3 regions of the Bacillus sp. Medicinal_06 genome follow, and region 2 is predicted to be linked to each of the others. Evidence: predicted binding sites of a transcription regulator. Region 2 holds the regulator's gene; each other region holds the start of a gene.
What was found. Region 2 encodes Rex, which represses fermentation and respiration genes when NADH is low (regulators of the CRP and FNR family bind a similar motif). Its sites were predicted from a motif close to TTGTGAAATATTTCACAA; they were not measured.
Positions count from the first base shown of each region.

Region 1: the regulator Rex is predicted to act here: its motif matches at 3,913-3,930, upstream of AC1M36_RS04520 (nitrate reductase subunit alpha).
Region 3: the regulator Rex is predicted to act here: its motif matches at 1,089-1,106, upstream of AC1M36_RS16320 (DUF1641 domain-containing protein).

Region 1 is NZ_JBWYHD010000002.1:173,306-178,652, reverse strand. It holds gene AC1M36_RS04545 (molybdopterin-synthase adenylyltransferase MoeB) at 1-590, opposite strand, end outside; gene moaA (GTP 3',8-cyclase MoaA) at 608-1,621, opposite strand; gene AC1M36_RS04535 (winged helix-turn-helix transcriptional regulator) at 1,848-2,174, opposite strand; gene AC1M36_RS04530 (NAD(P)H-dependent oxidoreductase) at 2,315-2,986, shown strand; gene AC1M36_RS04525 (Crp/Fnr family transcriptional regulator) at 3,154-3,846, shown strand; gene AC1M36_RS04520 (nitrate reductase subunit alpha) at 4,059-5,347, shown strand, end outside.
Region 2 is NZ_JBWYHD010000030.1:2,126-7,472, reverse strand. It holds gene groES (co-chaperone GroES) at 1-139, opposite strand, end outside; gene AC1M36_RS27600 (CPBP family intramembrane glutamic endopeptidase) at 554-1,297, shown strand; gene AC1M36_RS27595 (YdiK family protein) at 1,300-1,491, shown strand; gene AC1M36_RS27590 (redox-sensing transcriptional repressor Rex) at 1,520-2,149, opposite strand; gene AC1M36_RS27585 (ABC-F family ATP-binding cassette domain-containing protein) at 2,334-4,259, shown strand; gene tsaD (tRNA (adenosine(37)-N6)-threonylcarbamoyltransferase complex transferase subunit TsaD) at 4,540-5,347, opposite strand, start outside.
Region 3 is NZ_JBWYHD010000006.1:137,244-142,590, forward strand. It holds gene AC1M36_RS16310 (MFS transporter) at 1-19, opposite strand, end outside; gene AC1M36_RS16315 (winged helix-turn-helix transcriptional regulator) at 387-734, shown strand; gene AC1M36_RS16320 (DUF1641 domain-containing protein) at 1,166-1,606, shown strand; gene AC1M36_RS16325 (NAD(P)/FAD-dependent oxidoreductase) at 1,651-2,829, shown strand; gene tyrS (tyrosine--tRNA ligase) at 3,294-4,556, opposite strand; T-box leader at 4,623-4,844, opposite strand; gene murB (UDP-N-acetylmuramate dehydrogenase) at 4,919-5,347, opposite strand, start outside.

The sequences.
Region 1 (5,347 bases), on a different contig from region 2:
TGGTGACTGGCGACCATTTGGACAGCTGGTTGTATAATTCCCGCCGTATCACATGTTGCCCCGCTTGATGGATGCTCCATCAGACAACGGAAACACGGTGTTTTCCCTGGAATAATTGTATATGTGACCCCGTAGCTTCCAACACACCCTCCGTATATCCAAGGAATATTGTATTTTTGCGAAATATCGTTAATAAGCAGACGCGTTTCAAAGTTGTCAGTTGCATCTAATATTAAATCCACATTCTGAATTAACTCTTCCATTTCTTGCACCGCTACATCCGTTACAACCGGTACAATCTCCACTTCAGAATTGATCTGCCTTAAACGTTCAGCCGCTGCAACTGCTTTCGGCTTATACCACTTTGCATCTTCTTCTGTATATAACTGCTGCCTTTGTAAGTTGCTCCACTCGACATAATCACGGTCTGCAATCGTCAGCTTGCCAATTCCCGCCCTTACAATCGCCTCTGAACTTGCTGCTCCTAATGCACCAGCACCAATGATGAGCACATGCTTTTCCCTTATTTCCCTTTGACCTGTCTCGCCGATTCCTGAAAATAACATTTGTCTTGAATAACGCTCCTGCACATGTCTTTCCCCCTTCCTTATCCACCGATATAAGACATTTCAATTTTCGGGCGGTTATTTGCACTTTCTTCAGTCCGCTCATCAGAATATCGATCTTTTCGATATTCCCATACGTTTTGTATTGCCTTTAATAAATCGGCATCCGAAATATCCTCTCTAAGTAAGCTTCTTAAATCTGTTCCTTTCGTTGCAAACAAACAAGTATAAAATTTACCGTCTGCCGAAATCCGTGCTCTCGTACAGGAAGAACAGAAAGATTCAGAAACTGAAGTGATGAACCCAACTTCCGCATCACTACCCACATAACGATAACGCTTCGCAACTTCTCCAAAATAATGAGGATCTACAGGTTCAATTGGGTATACCTGATTGATTTTCTCAATCAATTCTTGCTTCGTAATGACCTGTTCAAAATTCCAGCCATTCGTACTGCCAACGTCCATAAACTCAATGAAACGAAGCGGAATTCCTCGCTCCTTAAAATAAGAAGCCATCAGAAGAATTTGATTATCATTCATTCCTTTTTTCACAACCATATTTACTTTTACATCAAGTCCAGCTTCTTTTGCTGCGGCAATTCCTTTTAGCACAGGTTTTGTACTAATATTTCGGCCATTAATTTTGCGAAATACATCGTCTTCTATTGCATCTAAACTAACATTCACTCGGTGTAATCCCGCTTCCTTTAACGCCTTTGCTTGCTTTGTTAAATGAATCCCATTTGTCGTAAGTCCAATATCTGTTAAGCCATCCAACTTTACAAGCCGTGTAATAAGCTTTGGCAAATCTTTACGTAGTAATGGTTCCCCGCCCGTAAGTCTAATTTTCTTTACACCCATACCTACAAATAATTTTGCTAATCGTTCAATTTCATCAAATGTAAGCAAAAATTCTTCTTGTAAAAATGCATAATCAGGCCCGAACACTTCAGCTGGCATACAGTATGTGCATCTGAAATTACAACGATCAATGACAGAGATGCGTAAATCTTGAAGTGGACGCTGCAAAGAATCTGTAATCTTCTCGCGCATCGTTATCCCCCCCTTTTCTGCTAAATTCTATCTGTCTTCATTCTATTATAATATATTTTTAAACTGCGATGTTTTTGCTTAAACTCTTTATTCACTTTCTATGTTTTTTAGTTGCCTCCATCATAAAAAAGAAGAAGAAGGTACGTTGTGATATTTCTCACATCGCCTTCTTCATTCAAAAATTCTTCACAAATTCGTTCAAATTTTATTCACATTTCAGTTACAATCACTGTATTTGCGTACGGTACTCCTCACCCCACTCACGCATAAGTGTGATAATTGGTGTAAGGGATTTTCCGAATTTCGTTAAAGAATATTCCACTTTTGGTGGAACCTCTTTATATACTTCACGATGAATTACTCCAGCTGCCTCTAGTTCTCGAAGCTGCCTAGTTAGCATGCGCTGTGTGATGCCAGGCATTAATCGTACAAATTCATTAAAACGAATCACTTCGGCATTCATTAAGTGAAATAGAATAACCCCTTTCCATTTCCCACCGATTACATCTAACGTTACTTCTACCGAACAACGATTTATATCTTTCTGTTCCATTTTGTCACTCTCCATTAGTATACAAATTGATACTATATGCTAAAAATGTGCGTACTTACATCTTTTATTTTACTATTGTAGAATCAATTTTGTAATCAGCTTACTATAAAAAAGCAAATTATTAAAAGGTGGTTGTTTAAATGGAACATACAAAAGAAGAAATTTTAAAAGCTTATCAATTTCGACATGCATGTAAAGAATTTGATGTAAATAAAAAAATCTCTGATGAAGATTTTCATTTTATTTTAGAAACTGGCCGACTTTCTCCAAGTTCATTTGGTTTTGAACCTTGGAAATTTGTTGTGATTCAAAATCAAGATATTCGTAACAAGCTTCTTCCTGTATCTTGGGGTGCGCAAAAACAATTACCAACAGCAAGCCACTTTGTCGTTATATTAGCTCGTAAAAAAGAAGAGATGATTTATAACTCATCCTATATTTCTAACTTTATGAAAAATATTCAGCAACTTCCTGAAGAAGTTATAACGATGAAACGCGGTTTTTATAAAGAATTTCAAGAATCTGATTTTCAATTACTAGAAAGTGATCGTGCCATGTTTGATTGGGCTTCTAAACAAACTTACATCGCTCTTGGCAATATGATGACTGCCGCTGCTCAAATCGGCATCGACTCTTGTCCGATTGAAGGGTTTCATCAAGAAAAAGTAGATGCAATTTTAAAAGAAGAAGGAATTATTTCAGATGATGCATTTGGTGTGTCTGTTTTAGTTGCTTTTGGTTATCGCGCAGAAGAACCAAAACGTGATAAAACTCGTCAAACAATGGATATGGTTGTGGAGTGGATTAAATAAAGTAAAAGGGTGTCTACAAAAGACACTCTTTTTTTCAGTACGAAATGTGCGCTTGTTCACAGCTAAGTACTAACTTATCACCTATAATGAAAAGATATTTCTTGCATTTTCACCATGTTTACATCCACAATAAGAAATAGACTGCTTTTAAAAGAAAGGTGATTGCTGTGACAAACCGTACGGCATTATCAGAAGATTTAAAGGAATTGCTTGCATCTGTTGAATATAAAATGCAGATTAATAAAGGAAGTTATATTTTCCAAGAAGGTGTGGAGGCAAAAGAACTCTATATCGTTCGCTCTGGAAAAGTGCAGATTAGTAAAATTAGTGCTGACGGACAGGAGTTAACACTTCGCATTTGTTCAACGCATGATATCATCGGAGAATTAACATTATTTACGGACAATGCAAAGTATTTATTAAATGCGAAATGCCTTGAAAATGTTGAGGTTGGCGTAATTAAACGAGATGCTTTAGAGAAGGCATTACTTGAAAAACCAGCCCTTGCCTTTGAATTTATGAAATGGATTAGTGAACATTTAAGGAGAATGCAAACGAAATTCCGTGATTTAGTGTTACATGGTAAAAAAGGTGCTCTTTATTCGACTCTTATTCGTATGACGAATAGTTATGGCGTATTAAAAGAAAACGGCATCCTTATCGATCTACCTTTAACAAATCAAGAGCTTGCGAATTTCTGTGCAACCTCACGTGAAAGTGTCAACCGTATGTTAAATGATTTAAAAAAGCAAGGAATTATTTCTATTCATAAAGGAAAAATCACGATTCATAATTTACAATTTTTAAAATGCGAAATTGCTTGTGAAGATTGTCCCGCCTCTGTGTGTAGTATTGAGTAGCCTCTCTATTTGAGAGGCTACTCTTTTTTCTTTCTCCTTTATTCTACAAAAAAGAATCACTCTTCGATGTGAAAAATGTCACAACTTCCCAAAAAATGTTATAAGTCTGATTTTTGACAATCTGTTGAACTGTGATAGATATCACATCTCTATTTGACGCGCTCTCTTATATTGAAAGTAAGCAAGAGAGACGTAATAAAGGAGTGAACAGTATGAAAAAGAAACCTTCAGCATTAATGAAACGTTTAAAATATTTTTCTCCAATAGATCGCTATAACAACAATCATACACAAGAAACGTATGAAGATCGCGAATGGGAAAACGTGTATAGAAAACGCTGGCAACATGATAAAGTCATTCGTTCTACACACGGTGTAAACTGTACTGGTTCTTGTAGCTGGAACATTTACGTAAAGGATGGAATTGTAACTTGGGAAGGCCAAGAGCTGAACTATCCATCAACGGGCCCTGATATGCCAGACTTTGAGCCACGAGGATGTCCACGCGGAGCAAGTTTTTCTTGGTACATTTATAGTCCACTTCGCGTGAAATATCCATATGTCCGTGGCGTACTTTGGAATATGTGGCAAGAAGAACTTCAAAACCACAAATCACCGCTAGACGCTTGGAAAAGCATTGTGGAAAATCCTGAAAAAGCACGTACTTATAAGCAGGCCCGGGGTAAAGGCGGATTCATCCGTGCTAGTTGGGATGAAGTATTACAACTTGTTGCCGCTTCTCTACTTTATACAGTAATCAAATACGGCCCAGATCGAAATGTTGGTTTCTCACCAATTCCAGCCATGTCGATGTTAAGCCATGCTGCTGGTAGCCGCTTTATGCAGCTCATGGGTGGTCCAATGCTTAGCTTCTACGATTGGTACGCTGATTTGCCACCAGCTTCTCCGCAAATTTGGGGTGATCAAACAGATGTACCAGAAAGTAGTGATTGGTATAACTCTGGTTACATTATGACGTGGGGTTCAAACGTACCAATGACAAGAACACCAGACGCTCACTTCTTAGCAGAGGTGCGCTATAAAGGAACGAAAGTTGTTTCTGTAAGTCCTGACTTTGCGGAATCCACAAAGTTTGCTGATGATTGGATTAGCGTAAAACAAGGTACAGACGGAGCACTTGCAATGGCAATGGGGCACGTCATCTTACAAGAGTTTTACGTGGACCAGCAAGTGGAATACTTCACAAATTATGCAAAACAATATACTGATTTCCCGTTCTTTGTCACATTGAAACAACAAGGAGACCAATTTGTTGCCGATCGTTTCTTAAACGCGAATGATATTGGCCGTGAAACAAAGCTTGGTGAATGGAAACCTGTTCTTTGGAACGATAACACGAACGATTTCGCAACACCTCATGGCACAATGGGGTCACGCTGGGATAACGAAAAGAAATGGAACTTGCGCTTAGAAGATGAACAAACCGGCGAAAAAATTGATCCACGCCTTTCCTTACTTGGTATGGAAGATGCTGTTGGAAC
Region 2 (5,347 bases):
CTCGACCAGTACCTACTGCAACAACTTTACCCTCTTGTGGTTTTTCTTTTGCAGTGTCTGGTAATACAATACCACTTGCTGTTTTTTCTTCTGCTTGAACAAGCTCAATTACAACGCGATCACCTAATGGCTTTAGCATGAACAATAACCTCCTCATTTTCCTATGTAAATTTTCTTTATTAGCACTCAAAGACTATGAGTGCTAACACACTTATAATAATAAATAATCTAAATTTCTTTTGCAAGTAAAAAAATCATAATTTTTTCGCAAATTACGATATAAACTTTTTCTATACAACAATAACAGCAATAATTCTCAAGAAAGCCTTTTTATATGAATCGGCTTTTCCACTTATCGTATGTTACAATATGAAGGATGCCATAAGTTATTTTCTCTATAGGTACTGCTTTTTCCTGTTATCTATTTCATTTTCAAATAAAGATTTACAAAAAAATAATAATACAAACAGTTATTACGTATCCCACGGCGGGATGTTCACATGTTTCCTCGCCTTATCTCATAAATTAGAGTTAGAAAGGATGGTTAACCCATTTGAAAAAACAATATTGGTGGATTATAGTTACATATATTCTGATGCAACTATCGGGAATTTTTGGCATATGGCTCCTTTTCAAAACAGGACTATATGATAATATGGCAGTTTCACGAGAGCAGAAAATGCAAATCATGGCTGGGCACTGGTCAATCATCAGCTTTTTTATTGCATTATGTATTATACTTTGGCTTCTTAGAACCGATATACGTGAAAGACATTTAGATACGAAGCGAGCTAGCATTCCTGCTACAATCGGCTGGATTTTTATCGGTTTCTTTTTAGCTATGTTTGCTCAAATACTTGCAGCTAATATTGAAATGCGATTATTAGGGATTAATCCTGGTTCTCAAAACACTCAAGATTTGATGGAAATAGCAAGAGCTACTCCATGGTTCCTTATTGTTATATCTATCATCGGTCCTATTTTAGAAGAGATTGTCTTTAGAAAGATTTTATTTGGAACACTCTATAAAAGATTTAATTTCTTTATCGCAGCCATTATTAGTTCGCTTGTTTTCGCGGCCATTCACTTTGATTTTACACACTTGTTAGTATACACTTCCATGGGGCTTGTTTTCGCTTTTCTATATGTGAAAACAAAACGAATCATCGTTCCTATTATGGCTCATGTCGCGATGAATACATTAGTCGCAATAACTCAAGTACTAGTAAGTAACGAACAAATACAAGAAATGATCAAACAAGCAGAAAAAATGCAAGGATTTATCGGAGGATTTTAAATATGAGGAACTCACCATTGTTCATGGCAGCACTGTATTTCCTTCTTGGATGTATCTTTACACGTTTCGCAATTACGAACGTTACAGATACAATTTGGAACTTTTGGACACTGCTGTTCGCTGCTATGGCAACAATTGATTTTAATTTGGCACTTCGACTTATCTTAGTCAAATTTACAAAGAAAAGGCAATAATAAAACGCAGAGGGATTTCCTCTGCGTTTTATTGTGGATAATTTTTCAAAAAATAAACGAGCGTTTGTAATTCTACAGCTAAATCAATATGATGAATTCTTATGTTTTCTGACACATTTAATCGTGCCGGTGTAAAATTTAAAATTCCATGTACATTTGTTTCGGCCAATCGATCTGCTACAGCTTGTGCAACGGTAGCAGGTACTGTTAATATTGCCACCTGTATATCATTTGTTAAACGTTCTTCTAATTCATCCAAATGATATACAGGAATTCCTCCGATTTCTTTTCCAACTTTCTCTTCATTGACATCAAACGCCATTTCAATCTTTGTATTATTATTTTTCGTGAAATTGTAATGTAAGAAAGCGGTCCCTAAATTACCCACTCCAATAAGTGCTACACGTGTTATATCATCTTGATCGAGCGTTTCTCGGAAGAATGATAGTAAATAATTCACATTATATCCATATCCCTTTTTCCCTAACGCTCCAAAATATGAAAAATCTCTCCGAATTGTTGCTGAGTCTACCTTTACCGCCTCACTCAATTCTGCCGATGAAACACGTTGCTTACCAGAAAGAGATAAATTTTGGATAAATCGATAGTATAGAGGCAATCGTTTGGCAGTGGCCTGTGGAATCTTTTGCTGATCCATGTAACCTCTCCTCTCTTCCTATCTTTGTTCACAGATTTAAAATAAATACATAAGTTTAGCACTTATGACTTTCCCTGTATAATAGAGAGAAGAATTCTCTCTTTATTTTAAACTATACACTATTTTTAGTATGATTGAGAAATATAAACATGGCAAAGTTAAGAAATTATTTGAGGTGAAAACATTGATTTTATTACAAGTGAATGGGCTTTCAAAATTATACGGTGCTGAAACAATTCTTGCAAACATTAAATTGGAAGTCCAAACAAAAGATCGAATTGCACTAGTTGGTCGAAATGGTGCTGGAAAATCTACATTATTAAAAATAATTGCCGGTGAATTATCTCACGATGGTGGAGAAATTATAAAGCCAAAAGATGTTTCTATTGGTTATTTAGCCCAAAATACAGGTTTGGAAACTTCTTTAACAATTTGGGATGAAATGCTTACCGTCTTTACACATCTGCAGCATATGGAGAAGAAACTTCGAAGGTTAGAGCAGGAAATGGGTAAGGAAGAGAACTTTTCAAATGCTGCTACGTACGAGAAATTACTCGCTGATTATGATCAATTACAGTTAGACTACAAAGATCAAGGTGGTTACCAATATGAAGCGGATATTCGCTCCATTTTAAGTGGACTTGGTTTTCCAGCGGAAACACACCAAACAACAATTTCCACATTAAGTGGCGGACAGAAAACAAGACTTGCTCTTGGGAAGCTACTATTAACAAAACCAGACTTACTCATCTTGGACGAACCAACAAACCATTTAGATATCGATACATTAACATGGCTTGAACAATATTTACAAGGCTATCCTGGAGCTATTTTAATCGTGTCCCACGATCGCTACTTTTTAGACAAGCTTGTTACACAAGTATATGAAATTTCTAATAAAGAGAGCAGACGATATGTTGGTAACTACAGTAAATATTTAGATTTAAAAGCTGCACTATATGAGCAAGAAATGAAACGTTATGAGAAACAACAAGAGGAAATCGCTAAACTAGAAGACTTTGTCCAAAAGAACATTGCTCGTGCGTCCACAACAAAACGTGCACAAAGTCGCCGGAAACAATTAGATCGGATGGAATTACTGACCAGACCATTAGGTGATTCTAAATCCGCATCCTTCCACTTTGATATCGAAAAACAAAGCGGAAACGACGTATTACAGGTAAAAGATGTTTCAATTGGATATGACAAAGAACCAATTATTGAGCATGTAAATATGCGATTAACCCGAGGTGATAGTGTCGCACTAGTCGGTCCAAACGGTATTGGGAAATCTACATTATTAAAGTCGATTGTAAATAAATTGAAGACGTTAAGCGGTGAAGTTTCTTTCGGTTCAAATGTATCTATTGGGTATTATGATCAAGAACAAGCAAACTTAACATCATCCAAGCGTGTTTTAAATGAATTATGGGACGATTATCCGCTAGAGCCGGAAAAAGAAATTCGCACGATACTCGGTAACTTTTTATTCACAGGGGATGATGTATTAAAGCCAGTATCTTCCCTAAGTGGTGGTCAAAAAGCTCGATTAGCTCTAGCAAAATTGATGATGCAAAAATCTAATTTATTAATTCTCGATGAGCCTACAAACCATCTTGATTTAAATAGTAAAGAGATTTTAGAAAACGCCTTAATTGATTATCCTGGAACTCTTTTATTCGTTTCCCATGATCGCTATTTCATTAACCGTGTCACAACTACAGTGGTTGAGTTATCAACAGAGGGAGCACAAGAATATTTAGGTGACTATGACTACTATATTGAAAAGAAAAATGAAATGATTGAACGGACAGAATTTGAACAGCAAGAAAATGATGTACCTATTCAAAAAAGCGTTGCTCAAGAAAAATTAAGCTATCTTGAAGAAAAAGAACGTAAAAAGCAGGAACGTCAGCGTATCCGAAAAATTGAAGAAATTGAACAAAACATCGCAAAGTTAGAAGAAGAAATTGCACAATTAGAAGAGGAGCTTTGTTTACCTGAAGTATATGCTGACTACGAACGGGCTAGCGAGATTACAACAGCAAAGCAAACCAAACAAGAAGAATTAGAGAAGTTTATGGCGGAATGGGAAGAGTTACACGTATAACCCTTATATATTCATATGATAAAAACAAGGTAGTTGAAAGCCCCTCAACTACCTTGTTTATTTTTCAATACAAAAGACTATGGTCAAAGGTCTGACCTTAACACAATTATCCACAACCTTATGCACATATCCACCTTTATTATATAAACACAAAAATAACTTTTCCACATTATCCACAAATCATATAAAAGTTATAAACATTCAATACTCACAATAAAACCCATATTATCAACAGATAATATGGGTTTTATCCACAGGTTGTGGTTAATTATGTGTATAACTATGCCTCAATATCTAATCCTGGATTTGCATTTAAAGCTAATGTTGCACGTTTTCCTTGCTCATATGCAATTGTGCCCGCTGCTGCAATCATCGCTGCATTATCTGTGCACAAGGATAACGGTGGAATAATAAGCTCAATTTCTTCTTTTTTTGCAAACTCTTCCTCTAAACGTGCACGAAGTCCTTTATTCGCTGCAACACCACCAGCAAGCAACACTTGTTTTACATCATACGCTTCTGCTGCACGCGCTGCTTTCGTCACGAGTACATCTATTACACTCGCTTGGAAGCTAGCTGCTAAATCTTCTGGCGCAATTTCTTCACCACGTTGTTTTGCGTTATGCACAGTGTTGATAACTGCTGATTTCAATCCACTAAAGCTAAAATCATACGAATCCGGCTCTAGCCATGCACGAGGTAAATCAATTGTCGGCTTTCCTTCATGAGCAAGACGATCAATATGAGGTCCCCCTGGATAAGGCATCGATAATGTACGTGCAACCTTATCATATGCTTCTCCTGCTGCATCATCTCTCGTTTCACCAATCACTTCAAATGAACCATGTTCCTTCATATACACAAGCTCTGTATGTCCTCCAGATACAACAAGTGATAATAATGGGAATTGTAGTTCTTTCACTAAACGATTCGCGTAAATATGTCCAGCAATATGATGAACACCAACAAGAGGAATATTATGTGCAAATGCAATTGCTTTAGCTGCATTTACACCAATTAAAAGAGCCCCCACTAAACCCGGTCCTTCTGTTACCGCAATCGCATCAATATCTTCAAATGTAATGTTC
Region 3 (5,347 bases), on a different contig from region 2:
ATGCTAATAAGGCAAACATACTTCTTCTATTCGTTTGAACACCAGAAGAAGGTACTGTATATGAATTCAATTGAACTCCTCCTTAATACGAGAAATCCAATCATAATAGTATGATAAAAAGGCCTTTTTATCTTCTAATAAAACAGTTTTACTGCTCATAACTGCTATTATGAATGGTTTCATTCTTTTTTGAAAGAACGCACTTGAAAGTACGGTAGGTACCTAAAAGTAACATAGGCACCTTTTAGTAACGTACTACTCATTTGCCTCTTACGTATGCTATTATGAAACATGTTCAACGTAAAAAACAGTACGTACTTTTAAGTACTATAGGTACTAAAAAGTAACATATGACTAGAAAAGACTCGTTAAAGGGGTTGTAATATATGAAGAAATACAATATTCCTGTAGAAGCAACCTTAGAAGTAATCGGCGGAAAATGGAAGGTCGTTATCCTTTGTCATCTAACAAAAGGGACAAAACGAACAAGTGAATTAAAACGTTTAATGCCTGGCATTACACAAAAGATGCTGACACAGCAATTGCGTGAATTAGAAGAAGATGGAGTTATTCAAAGAAAAGTATATAATCAAGTACCGCCAAAAGTTGAGTACTCACTTACCGACTATGGTTGGTCCTTAGAAGCCATTCTCGATTCCCTTTGCACATGGGGAGAGTGCCATCTTGAAAAGAACGGTAACACATCGATGCTAATTACAGGGGATGAACAATAAGAAAAAGGAAAAAATGAACATAAATTTGTCCATTTTTCCCTTTCTCTCTTTATATATATGTACATTTCTTATCTAAACAAAATAATTTATGCGCTTTCATGCCTTGTCAGTACTAGGTTATACGCTCAATATCAAATAATTAGGAATCATTTTTATGTTAACATAGGTGTATATAGTATATAATATAGGATATATATTATATACACTTTCCGATAAGGGAACTTTCCATTATGCGGACAAGCCATGTATCGGACAGTTCATAAATAATAGGTAAGACATTATGGTTTTGGATTTATGTTTTCAGCTTACTTGCTGTCATAAATTTAAAGGCATTTTATTGTGTTTTGTGAAACTTTGTATAAAGTTTCGCAAACGTTTACTATCTTACTTATCAAAAATAAGAGTATTGCTATCGTAAAGGAGAATTGGAGATGCCAGAAACTATGACTCAAACAAAGCCAGAACAAGAAACTGTACAAATTTCTGCTAGCCAAGGACAACTTGATGTACTTGATCAGTTGTTAAAACCTGAGGTACAAGAATCATTAACAACACTAGTGGAACAGCTTCCAAAATTAACTGAGCTTGTTAACATTTTAACTAAGTCTTATGACTTCGCTCAAACTGTTGCTACTGATGAAGTATTAAAAAGCGACACTGTTGGTGCAATCCAAGAGCTTGTAGAACCTGTAAAAGATACAGTAAAAAGCATGGCTGCAACTGCAATCGAAGCGAAAGATCGTGCTGACGAAAGCAACGAAGTTATCGGCCTATTCGGTCTATTAAAATTACTAAAAGACCCACAAGCACAAAAAATGTTCCGCTTCATCAATGCTTATCTTCAAATTAGTGCAGAACGTAACAATAAATAATTTAACTTATAACAACAATTAGTAAAGACGGGGGATATCATACTATGTCAAAACAAATTGTCATCTTAGGCGCTGGTTATGGCGGCCTTCTTGCCGCTTTAAACGTACGTAAATATTACAGCAAATCAGAAGCACAAGTTACAGTGATTAACCAATACCCAACACACCAAATCATCACTGAACTACACCGCCTTGCAGCTGGTAACGTGTCTGAACAAGCAATTGCAATGCCACTTACAAAGCTTTTCAAAGGCAAAGACATCGATCTTAAAATCGCAACAGTTGAGTCATTCTCAGTTGATAGCAAAGAAATCAAACTAGCTGGCGGCACTACTTTATCTTACGATGCACTTGTAGTTGCTTTAGGAAGTAAAACTGCTTACTTCGGTATTCCAGGACTAGAAGAAAACAGCATGGTATTAAAATCTGCTGCTGATGCAAACAAAATCTACAAACACGTTGAAGACCGTATTCGTGAATACGCTAAAACGAAAAACGAAGCTGATGCTACAATCGTAATCGGTGGTGGCGGATTAACTGGCGTTGAGCTAGTTGGTGAGCTTGCTGACATTATGCCTAAACTTGCAAAAAGCCACGGCGTAAATCCAAAAGAAGTTAAACTTCTTCTTGTTGAAGCAGGTCCAAAAATCCTTCCAGTACTACCAGACCACTTAATCGAACGTGCAACTACTAGCTTAGAAGCACGCGGCGTTACATTCTTAACAGGTCTTCCTGTAACAAACGTTGCTGGCAATGAAATCGACTTAAAAGACGGTCAAAAACTTGTTGCTAACACATTCGTTTGGACAGGCGGCGTACAAGGTAACCCATTAATCGGCGAATCAGGTCTTGAAGTAAACCGTGGTCGTGCAACAGTTGATGCATACCTACAATCTACTTCTCACAAAGACGTATTCGTTGCTGGAGACAGCGCTGTTGTCTTCGCTCCAGACGGACGTCCATACCCACCAACTGCACAAATCGCTTGGCAAATGGGTGAGTTAATTGGATACAACTTATACGCAGCACTAGAAGGCAAAGCATTCGAAGAGTTCGCACCTGTAAACTCTGGAACACTTGCAAGTCTAGGACGTAAAGATGCTGTTGCTACAATCGGAGCAAGCAATACTCCACTTAAAGGTTTACCAGCATCATTAATGAAAGAAGCAAGTAACGTTCGTTACTTATCACATATTAAAGGATTATTCAGCTTAGCTTACTAATCCAAATACTAGCCCGAATCATGATTCGGGCTTTTTTTAAATCCAAAAATCCCTTTCTTTTTGGGCGAAAGAGAGCATCCAGCCATGCATAGGAGCGGTCAGGGCCTTTTTCTGCACCATGCCATGTTTAAAACAAAAAGATACAATGAGTGCAAGGCTCCTTTTTTCTTCGTGGCAATGATTTACCTTTCAAAAAAACAAAGAAATTTATATAGATTACCATGAGTAACTTTTTATAAATATAAATTAAAGAACCAACATAAAAACTTTCCTGTTTGATGGAAGAGAGCATCCGCCCACTTCTTCTATTCTTCGTAACAACGATTTATATATTATTTTTATTCGCCACGAAAGCTAGATAAACCTCCGCAATAATCTTAATATACTGACTTTTTTGTGACGAAATTATGGATATTATAAAAGTAGAAGCAAGAACCCCTCTCACTTCTACTCTATAACAAACTTTAGGCTCCTAATTTCACCAAACTGTAATTCTTTTTACCTTTACGGATAATAATAAATCTTCCGTCGAATGAATTTTCCGCTGTAACATCTGTATTCACATCCGTTACTTTCTCTCCATTCATCAAGATTGCTCCATTATTAATATCTTCACGAGCTTGACGTCTAGAAGGTTCAATTCCTAAATCAACTAACCACTCGACGATATTTTTCGTTTCTTTTGAAGCATGGAAAGTTGGCATATCTTTAAAGCCTTGTTCAATTTCATCCGCAGTTAACGATTTAATATCCCCACTAAATAATGCTGCTGTAATTTTTACTGCTTGCAGTAAAGCTTCTTCACCATGAACAAATCGCGTCATTTCCTCCGCTAAGACTTTTTGCGCTTCACGTTTATGCGGCTCTGTTTGAACTTTAACTGCTAATTCATCAATTCTCTCTTTCGTTAAGAACGTAAAGTATTTCAAGTATTTAACCACATCACGGTCATCTGTATTCACCCAGAACTGGTAGAATTCAAATGGCGTTGTTTTTTCAGGATCTAACCATACGGCTCCGCCTGCTGATTTACCAAACTTCGTACCGTCTGATTTTAATAATAATGGAATTGTTAATCCAAATACTTTTGCTTCATGCCCCTCTAGTTTACGAATTAAATCTAAACCACTCGTAATATTCCCCCACTGATCACTACCACCAATCTGTAATTGGACACCTTCTTCTTTGTATAAGTGATGGAAGTCCATAGCTTGTAATATTTGGTATGTGAATTCCGTAAATGAAATCCCTGTATCCAAGCGGCTTGCTACGATATCTTTCGCTAACATACTATTTATACTAAAGTTTTTACCGTAGTCGCGTAAAAACTCAATAATATTGATTTGATGTGTCCAGTCATAATTATTTACCATTTTCACTTCACTATTGCCACCAAAGTCGAATAGCTTTTTCATTTGCGCTGTTAATGCATCCACATTCTGTTGTACTTGTTCCAATGTTTGCAATTGACGCTCTGTTTGTCGTCCACTTGGATCACCAATCGTTCCTGTCGCGCCTCCAATTAAAATAACAGGATGATGTCCAGCTAACTGAAAACGTTTCATCATCATAAACGGAATTAAATGTCCAATATGCATACTGTCACCAGTTGGATCGACACCACAGTACAAGGAAATCTTTTTCTCTTCTACTAGTTTTCGTAATCCTTCTGCATCTGTTTGTTGATTCACAGCATCGCGCCATTCTAACTCATCAATAATGTTCATGTCTTTCCATCCCCTTTATTAAATTTCCCTTGCAAAAAAACAAAAAGTCCCTATGTCTATACTAGACATAGGGACGATTATGAACCGTGTTACCACCCAGATTGCACAAATAGTACCAACGCTACTATTCATACCACTCTTAGCAATCATATCGTTTGCTACTCCGCTTAGCATTACCTAAGATACTCCAGAGTGTAATTCACAAGTTTGTTTGTGCTAGGTTCCATCAACCCCTAGCTTTCTCGATAACAGTGACAAACTGCTACTGGGCTCTTTCAACGTATTGAATATGTTAAATTATAGCCATTATAGTGAATCAAAAACACATTGTCAATTATACCCAAAAACTTTTTAAAAATTATTTAATTTAAATCTTCTCCAATAATCCGTACTTCTCTCTCTAACGTAACACCGAATTTCTCTTTCACTGTTTTTTGAACAAAATGAATTAAATCAATATAATCTTGTGCCGTTCCATTATCAACATTTACCATGAATCCAGCATGTTTTGTTGAAACTTCCACACCGCCAATTCGCGTTCCTTGCAGTTCAGAATCTTGGATTAGCTTACCAGCAAAATGGTTAGGTGGACGTTTGAAAACACTACCACATGAAGGGTATTCTAACGGCTGCTTCGATTCTCTTTTATACGTTAGATCATCCATTTGTGCTTTAATCACTGCATATTCACCTTTTTCAAGTTCAAATGTAGCTTCAAGTATGATGTAGTGGTTATTAGCAAATGTACTTTTACGATATCCAAAATCAAAGTCGTCTTTCGAAAGAGTAAT